One region of the Cohnella boryungensis genome, then DNA from elsewhere that is predicted to be linked to it. Evidence: riboswitches for the same ligand, from Rfam matches in the RefSeq annotation. Region 1 holds a riboswitch; the other holds the start of a gene.

Region 1 (4,592 bases):
TGCTGCGAGATTAGCGGGTCAAATGATAATTCTGGCACAGCCAATAGCGGCGATACCACTTCTTGTTGCAATTGAAGTTTCCCTTCTTTACTTGGAAGGAAAGCTTGTTGTTTAAGCTTGATGACAATTTTTTCTTCGAACACTGGAGCTGCGGTGTTTGAGAATGATGTACTCGTCGGCAAGAACTGTACACTCGCTGAAGTGTATGCTCCATTTGACAAAGTACCTAATGATAAAAGCAAGGTCGAGGCCAGAAAGACGTAAAACGTTTTCTTCAAGCGGGAATAAGTGTACATACAGTATTCTCTCCTTTGTAATCTTTCTGTATTTTAGTTCCGAGCACTATCGTTTAGATGTCAAAAGCAATCATAAAGCAGAACACTAGCAACAAAGAGTAGACGAGTGCGACAGGTTACGTTCTGATTTAATTCGAATACATGTTTATCATTTTCTCCTCTCCATTCTCTTGATATTTTTGTAGATGGATAAATAGATGTCCTTACAAATGTTAGTGTAAATCAAGGAAAATATTGGTTCAATTCCGAAGTAAGCGTGAACAATGACAGTAATATACAAATATCACATTAAAACTTCTATTTCCTCTACTTGGCATATGTTCAATAGGAGATAAAGTCGAATAATTAACATATATTGCTATTTATTCTTGCGTAATAATTCTAAACTCCTATTTTTTGATGCAGCTGCTGTTAGTGAATGAACGATTTGCATCGGGTACTGAAGCACAATTAATGACGAGTGTCAGTTGACAAGAACAAATTTTCATTTCAGGTTATTATCAGGATGTTAATATCGATGACGCGGCTGAGGTATGGCAGTTTACTTCTTATTTTGTAAGTCGTATGATTGTCTTTAGAGTCATTTCACAGAATAAGGAGTAAAACGAATTTATGCCGGATGTAGAAAAGGCAGGATATAAATCTATTGCACTCGATATCGCGCAAAGGATCGTAAGTGGGGAAATCCCTGTAAATAGTAAGATTTCCGGCAGGTCGCTGCTGGCAGGGCAATACCATGTGTCTCCTGAAACCATTCGAAAAGCGATTGGATTGCTTAAGGAAGAAAATATTGTTTCTGTCTCTCAAGGCAAAGAGATCATTATCTTGTCCAGTCATCATGCTTATGAATATATAACGAAAAACAAGTATTTGAAATCCGTTTATTCGCTCAAGCAAAACTTGCAGCAGTTGCTGCAAGAAAAACAGGATTTGGATCTGAAGCTTGAAGTCTTGTTGACGGAGATCATTGAGACTTCAGACAGGCTGCAAAATCTTAAACCATATAATCCAATCGAGTTAAAGATTTTACCGAATTCACATGTAGTCGGACAAACGATCGGAAATCTTCAATTTTGGCAGAATACAGGCGCCACGATTATTGCATTGCGCCGAGGAACTCATGTCTCTATCTCGCCAGGACCGCATGTGGTTCTGAGAGAAGATGATATCGTGGTTGTGGTAGGAGACGAGAAAGTATTCGAGAATACAGGTCAATTCATTAATAAACCCCGCTCTTAATATCGTAGTTCATCAGCTGCAAGGGGAACCTTGGCAGCTTTTTGCGGTTGTCACGTTATTCCACACGCTTACAAACAACTTTTACTAGAGAACAAAGTTGTCAGTTTGAATGTTATCTGTTATAGTTTTAGTAAAGTTTCACATCTTACTGCTTAATTTCCGTAAATCCGGAAAGCGGGGGACCCAGTAACTGGGGCGAATCGATCCAGATGGATCGTAGGGAACCATCTATCCCGAGTCCGTCAGCTAACCTCGTCAGCACATAGATGGGTCATATTATTGTAGAGTTAACAACTCTGCTTGTTTTCTGACCCGTGTGAATGGGTCTTTTTTTGTTTCCAGTTTATTTATCCATATTAAGAGGAGTTGGTTTAATGGCAAAGCCTAAGTACATTACCGATATAGACAAATTGACGAACATTCCCCAAGAAGAACGAGACAGATTGAAGCTTATTACAGACAAGTTTGTTTTTCGGGTGAATGATTATTACTTAAGTCTCATTGATTGGAATGAACCAGACGATCCAATTCGTAAGTTGGTCATACCAAATGAGGAAGAGCTCGGGGAGTATGGAAGATGGGATGCTTCAGACGAAGATACGAATTATGTGGTTCCTGGGTGTCAACATAAGTATAGTTCGACGGCCCTGCTAATCGTGTCGGAAGTATGTGGGGCATATTGCAGATACTGTTTTCGCAAGCGGCTATTCCGCAATGACGTCAAAGAAGCCGTGTCGGATATTGAACCGGGATTATCGTATATTGAGCAGCATCCGGAGATTAGCAACGTCCTGCTTACTGGCGGGGACAGCCTGATACTCGGCACTCCGAAGCTCAGGTTTATCCTTGAACGCTTAAGAACTATTGAGCATGTCAAGATCATCCGGTTAGGCTCCAAGATGCCTGTATTCAATCCAATGAGAATCTATGAGGATGAAGATTTGTTAGAGACGCTTAAGGCAAATTCAATGGCAGATAAACGAATTTATGTAATGGCGCATATTAACCACCCGCGCGAGATAACACCGGAAGCCATGAAAGGGTTCGCTGCTTTGCATGAAGCAGGCGTGATCGTTGTGAATCAGACACCCGTGCTGAGAGGAATAAATGATGATCCGAAGGTGCTGGGAGAGTTGCTCGACAAGCTGTCCGCGGCGGGTGTAACTCCGTACTATTTCTTTGTTAATCGGCCCGTTGCAGGGAATAACGCTTTCGTTCTCCCTTTGAGAGAAGTTTATGATGTCGTGGAGAAAGCAAAAGCCTTAACCTCCGGTCTAGGTAAAAGGGTTCGATTGTCGATGAGCCATACCTCGGGAAAAATCGAAATTCTCTCTATAGAGAATGGTAAAGCGTATTTAAAGTATCATCAATCTCGGGACGGTCACTATGGCCGATTCATGATTTTGGATTGCCCCGATCAAGCGGCATGGTTCGATGATCTTCCGGGCAATGAGCAATATTGGGTTCAACCTTCGAAGAAGACGGATACCGTTGCTTCCGTAAACGCAATGCCTGATATTCCGTTAGCCTCAACGTCCGCTCGGGCTTAGCACTAGCTAGATAGGAGAGGAAGAATCGCAATAATTAACCTTCAGCGGCTACAGAGATGGGAATTTTGATGAAGCCTACTCCTATTGACCGCACACCCTCCCGCATATCGGAGCCTACTGTAACCATAACATTGAAGATTTCCGATGGTAAAATCGCTTTTTGATCAGAAACTAAATCAATCACTACGGTTCCTGACCCGCCTCCTGAGGGCTTACCTAAATAATCTACACCCACTTCAACCCTATTTCTCCATTCATCGATGATATTATCTCCTTGGGAAGCTCTTGGCGTTAGAGATGTCTTTTGATTTTCGGGGTGACTGCTCAGAATATTGGAGATATACCATTTCTTCGGGATGTAAATAATCATTCCGCCGAAATCTTTGGGATCAATCTCATACGATGCAACAATCCGCATACGCTCAGCCATTCCTTTGTCGGCCCATACCAAGATCGATCCTTTTACCGATGAGTTCTGATGAGGCGTGCTGGACTTCACGTTGAATTCCTTGGTGACCGCAAGGCCATCATTGACTACTGTGTAATCCGTTAGCTTCCCTTGAAAAAAGTTGCGTTGCACGATCAGAACAGTCGCCGCAACTATTACAGCAGTCAAAGCAGTCAGGATGTACTTAACAGACGGCTTCAGATTAATCCCTCCAATGAACTTCCACATTTTTACCACCTTCAGTATATCAGGACTAGGGCTTTAATCGGAGTTAAAGATATCCTCTTTTTATTAATATGACATAAGGTGACGTATTTGAGATCTATTATGGGTGGTACATTAACGAAAGGAGTAACCATCATGAAACGAAGAATAATTTTAGATTTAGCAGTTACTTTAGATGGTTTTATTGAAGGGAAAAATGGTGAAGTTGATTGGTGCATTATGGACGCTGAGCTGGGATTTATTAATTTCTTAAATCAAATCGATACCATTTTATATGGAAGAAAAAGCTATGATCTATGGGGACAGTTTACTCCGGGAACTGAACATACGGATTCTGAAAAGGAATTCTGGGATGTAGTTCATAGCAAACAGAAATATGTGTTTTCCAGAACGCAAAAGGGGACTGATCATAACGCAATATTCATAAATGATCGTATTCTTGAAGAAGTAAATAAACTAAAGAATAAGCCAGGTAAAGACATCTGGCTATATGGCGGAGCAAATCTTATTACAACTTTTATCCATTTAGGACTTGTTGATGAATTTAGATTATCTGTTCACCCTGTTGTTCTGGGAGAAGGGAAACCGCTGTTTGTGGATATTAAACAGAGGTTGAACTTAAAAATGGTGAATACGAGAACGTTCCCCTCAGGCGTGGTACAGCTAATTTATCAATTGGATGTGAACTAACCTTTTAACAGCGGCAAGTCCGATATACGCTTACCTAAAGCCTGATGCATCAGGCTTTTTTAATATTTTGTAGGCAATGGCGGTGGAGACCGATTCATCTAAGCTGTGCCCTGCACATCTCAACTTTGTTTAAATTGAGTTAAA
Region 2 (4,592 bases), 120 kb from region 1:
TCCTTAATTAACTCGAAATAAAGAATGGCTACATAACGATATTCAGTTCCCGCACAAGATCCGACATTTTCTGATTCCTCAGCTGTTCTTCCATCTTCTCTTCTGCCGCTAAAACCACCTTTTGAATCGGGCAATCTGGTCCATGCTCGAAGCTGCAATCGAACAAGGAGGCCGAGCCTTCTATCGCATGGATAATATCTAGGAACGAAATATTCTCCCAATTTAGTTTGAGTCGATAGCCGCCATTCACACCTGTTATCGATTCAATCATGCCCGCCTTTACCAACTTGGTCAGTATTTTGGACAAGTAGGTTGGAGACACATTTTGCCGCTTCGCCAGCTGCTGTACGCCCATTGGTTTTTGCGGGGTGGCTACAGTAAGAAAGAGCATGGTATGGAGAGCATAATCGGTAGCCTTTGAGTACTTCATTCATAATCACCTCGAAAAAAAGACTCTACATATCTACAATAACTATTATGTTACCTTGCGTCAAGGATTAAACCTGCGCTTTTCTTGGAGCAAATCCGCCAAGCCACTATTATCAAAGCAGCTTGGCGGATGGGTTTTCGCCAGCGCACGCGCACTTGTTATTTCTTTAGATGATAAGGAACGGTCGTCACTATGACATCCTTGCGATACAACAGATGCGTGCGAATCATGAAGCTCGTCTGGTTATGAAGAATGTTGTGCCAGCCTTTCTTGGGAATAAATTGCGGAATGATGACGGTAACCTGATAATTTGACTCGCTGGCCTTGCGCTGAATCGAGTCGATAAATCGGGTTAACGGTTGAATGATGCTCCGATACGGCGAATGCAGCGTAACTAACCTAATATCCGGCTTCCAGTCCCGCCACTTCTCTTGAAAGCGCTGCTCCTCCTCCCTCTCGAACGGAACGTACACCGCGATAATCTGGTCCGCAGCGAGGGATTGGGCGTAGTTAAGCGAATGCTCTACAACATGTGTAATTCCCGATACGGGCACTAGGACGATATTCCCCTCGATCGGCAGCGCCGGCTCGCAAGTGGCTAGTCTCAATTGCTCCCCGACGGCTTCGTAGTGCTTTCTTATCCGTATGAACAGGAATATGATTAGTGGCAGGAACAGGAGAACGGACCAGACCTGCGAAAACTTGGTGATGAAGAAGACCAGCGTGACCGTGAAGCTAATGAGCGCTCCGATCAGATTCACGATCAGCTTGGGAACCCATCCATCAGGCTTCTGCCGAATCCACTTCAGGCTCATTCCCGTCTGAGATAACGTAAACGGAATAAATACGCCGACGGCATATAGCGGAATCAATTGCTCCGTATCCCCGCTGAACACGACGATCAGGAGAATCGAAAGCACACCGAGCATAATAATGCCGTTGGAGTAGCCCAATCTGTCCCCTCTTACCTTGAACATTCGAGGGATAAATTTGTCTTTGGCCAGATTGACGGCAAGCAGCGGAAAGGCCGAATATCCCGTATTCGCCGCGAGAATCAGAATCATAGCCGTCGTTCCTTGAATGAAGAAGTACATGAAATGGCGACCGAACGTATGCTCGGCGATTTGCGATACGACCGTGACTTCCGCCTTCGGAACGATCCCGTAGTAATAAGCCAGCAACACGATGCCCGAAAATAAGAGCGCCAGCAGAGCTCCCATAGCCATGAGCGTTTTGGCTGCATTATGCGAAGCAGGAGTCTTAAAGTTCGGAATTGCATTGGATATGGCCTCTACGCCGGTTAAGGCAGAACTCCCCGAAGCGAAAGCGCGAAGGAGAAGAAACAGGCTGATTCCGGCTACCGGCGTGCCGATCGAAGTGTGCAGATCAGGCGAAGCGTGACCGCTGAGGATATTGTACAAGCCCACCCCGATCAGAATAAAAAGCGCCAGCACGAACAAATAAACCGGATAAGCCATCAGCGAAGCAGACTCCGTCACCCCTCGCAGGTTCAATAACGTAATTAGGATGACAAACATCACCGCAATGGCGACCTTGTGCTCATGAAGGCTTGGGAACGCCGAGGTGAGGGCATCTGTTCCTGCAGATACACTAACAGCAACCGTAAGAATGTAATCGACCAACAAGGAGCCGCCCGCAATTAGACCGGCGGATATCCCGAGATTTTCCTTGGAGACGACATATGCACCCCCGCCGTGGGGATAAGCGAAAATGATTTGACGATACGACAAGATCAGCGCCATCAACAGAATAAGAACGCCAATCCCAATCGGGATGGAGTACCAGAAAGCGGCCGCGCCCGCCGTCATCAGCACGAGCAGAATCTGTTCCGGACCATAGGCGACCGAGGACAAGGCATCCGATGAAAGTATCGCTAATGCTTTCGTTTTTCTAAGTCGCTGCTCTCCCAGTTCATTCGACTTGAGCGGCCGGCCCAACAGCCATCTTTTCACTTTTGATCTCAAAGAAATCACCGTTCCTTAATGTGTCATAATTGATAGGCCAATATCCGCGCAAGCCGCGTTTTGTGCATAGAAAAAAAGACCGCAGAGGATCCCCCCGCGGCCGTCAAGCACCGAAGTTTTTCACCCTCTCTAACGACGCTTACGAGGTTAGCTGTCGGATTCGGGCGTTTAGAGTCGCCCTACGGGATGCAAGCAGCCTGCATTTCCCGATTCACCCCTTGCGACGCTCAAGATCGATCGTCGCTTTGGTTCCCCCGCCTTCCTGTTTCGGAAGCTCAGCGTACAGTGAATATCACTTACGGAATGATCATACTGCATCCATGTCGGATTGCCAAACGGCAAAAGCGAAGCCATTAAACGCTTTAATGAACAATTCAGTTCGAAATAACGCTTACATGAACTCGTCTCTTGTTTTCTATTCGAATTTCATTGTCGCTCTGCGTTTCTTCGATACATACGCCCTGCTGCAATACGAAGAAGAGCCCTAACGTTAAGGGCTCTTCTTCGTCAACTGAATAGTTCTTATTAGGTTCGCCGTTCTCCGGAATACATGCTCTGATCTTGCAGGCGCACCAGCACCTTGCCGAAGCGCCCTCCCTGTTGAAAGGTTACCTTATCCGTCGGGTAGGTCCGATCCAGATACGCGGCGATAATATCCCGATGCTGCGAATCTGCGGGAAGCCCGTGCTGCTTAAACCAATTCAACACATTTGCGGTCGCCGCTTCTTTGGTAAGCTCCATCGTTTTCATTTCCTTGGTAATCAGCGACTCGTAAGCATAACCCTTGATGTACAGCAAGTGGAGCAGGTAAGCCATTTCCAGCTGCCCGGTCGTCTGCAGAGGCTGATCGCTGATAAGCGGCAATATCTCGTTCGCCAGGCTGTTCTCCCTGAAGCCTGCCGACAAGCTCATGTAACAATATTGACGAGCGCAGCTCAGCACCTTCTCTACGCTCTCCCAGTCGGCAATAACCGGACACATGGATACGAATACGAGGTCGAAAGCGTTTTTCCAGCCCTTAGCCTCGATCTCAATGTCCTCGAAATCTTCAGGCACAATATCAACACTTCGGTTGTTAAGCTCTTTCGTATTGCTCTCAAGCAGTCGGACCAGAGGAAGGCAAGGCTCTACGGCAGTCACGGCGGCGCCTCTTTCCGCGAACGGGACCGAAAATCCGCCAGAAGCGGCACCGATATCAAGAATAGTCGAATCCTTGAAATCTACGCCTTGTCCTTCTATCCAGTTCATGATTCGTTTCGCTCTCCGCCGTCCCTCTTCGCTGAACGCCTCGGCATTAAAGGCCTCCGCCTTATCGTCGAAAGCATGCGTGCTGTCGATCCCCGCCAATTTCATCTTGTGGATCGTGGTCGATTGATCATTCCTCCAGGCGTCTTCCCAAATCTTCTCATTAAAAAACTCCGAAGTCATTTCTATTCGCTCCTTTTCGTCTAATAAAAAGCTTTTAAGGATATCTCATATCCTTAATTGGATTAAACTGATTCATAGACTTTATTCATCTATAATAACCGTCATTCTATTTTCTGGTCAACCATCGTTTTTCAAAATTAACATAAGTATAATTATGTTAACTATAACGGAAGATTAATATCATTAACTAATTCCCTTCTCAAGCACAAAGGGTGTCCCATCAGCATTTTAACGAAAATATTTATTGATAATGCACGCAAGCTTACTCCGTATTATCTGCAACCATGCGCAAGAGGCCTCACGTCGTGGGAGGCCTCTTGCTGCTCTTATCCCCCGGCTCCCTGGTACTTGTTGACACCTCGCATCCAGACGACATAGCCGAGCCAGTAGACGAGCGGACCGACCGCTGGGACGATCCACATCCCCCAGACCGGCATCAGCAGACTGTCTTTGCCCAGCAGGTAAGCGGCAGGATAATAGTTGACGAAGGCGAACGGAATGATAAACGTGAGCACAATCTGGATGAGGCTGCCAAAGATCGGCAGCGGATACGAGATGAATTCTTTGAGCCGGAAGAACAGCTGGAACAAAAACCCCGTCCGTACCCAGACGAATGCGGCTGCGCCGATGGCCGACATCAGACCCGCCTGGATCATCGCCCCGCCGAGCACAGCCAGTGCCACGTAGAGCACGCTCCACCAGGTCCAGGACAGCTGCAGCACGGACAGCGCCCATACGAGTACGGAACC

The links. Region 1 has a riboswitch for cyclic di-AMP ahead of ACFO1S_RS24895 (KamA family radical SAM protein). Riboswitches for the same ligand answer to the same signal wherever they lie in the genome.
Region 2: it holds a riboswitch for cyclic di-AMP, as region 1 does, so the genes downstream of both, ACFO1S_RS24290 (APC family permease) here and ACFO1S_RS24895 (KamA family radical SAM protein) in region 1, are expected to answer to the same signal.

Annotation. Positions count from the first base shown of each region.
Region 1 covers NZ_JBHSED010000065.1:250,899-255,490, reverse strand. Annotated here, with positions in the region: gene ACFO1S_RS24905 (S8 family serine peptidase) at 1-296, opposite strand, end outside; gene ACFO1S_RS24900 (GntR family transcriptional regulator) at 909-1,535, shown strand; cyclic di-AMP (ydaO/yuaA leader) riboswitch at 1,675-1,810, shown strand; gene ACFO1S_RS24895 (KamA family radical SAM protein) at 1,910-3,085, shown strand; gene ACFO1S_RS24890 (hypothetical protein) at 3,120-3,761, opposite strand; gene ACFO1S_RS24885 (dihydrofolate reductase family protein) at 3,894-4,448, shown strand.
Region 2 covers NZ_JBHSED010000065.1:126,514-131,105, reverse strand. Annotated here, with positions in the region: gene ACFO1S_RS24295 (Rrf2 family transcriptional regulator) at 29-430, opposite strand; gene ACFO1S_RS24290 (APC family permease) at 589-2,415, opposite strand; cyclic di-AMP (ydaO/yuaA leader) riboswitch at 2,536-2,706, opposite strand; gene ACFO1S_RS24285 (class I SAM-dependent methyltransferase) at 2,941-3,843, opposite strand; gene ACFO1S_RS24280 (ABC transporter permease) at 4,170-4,592, opposite strand, start outside.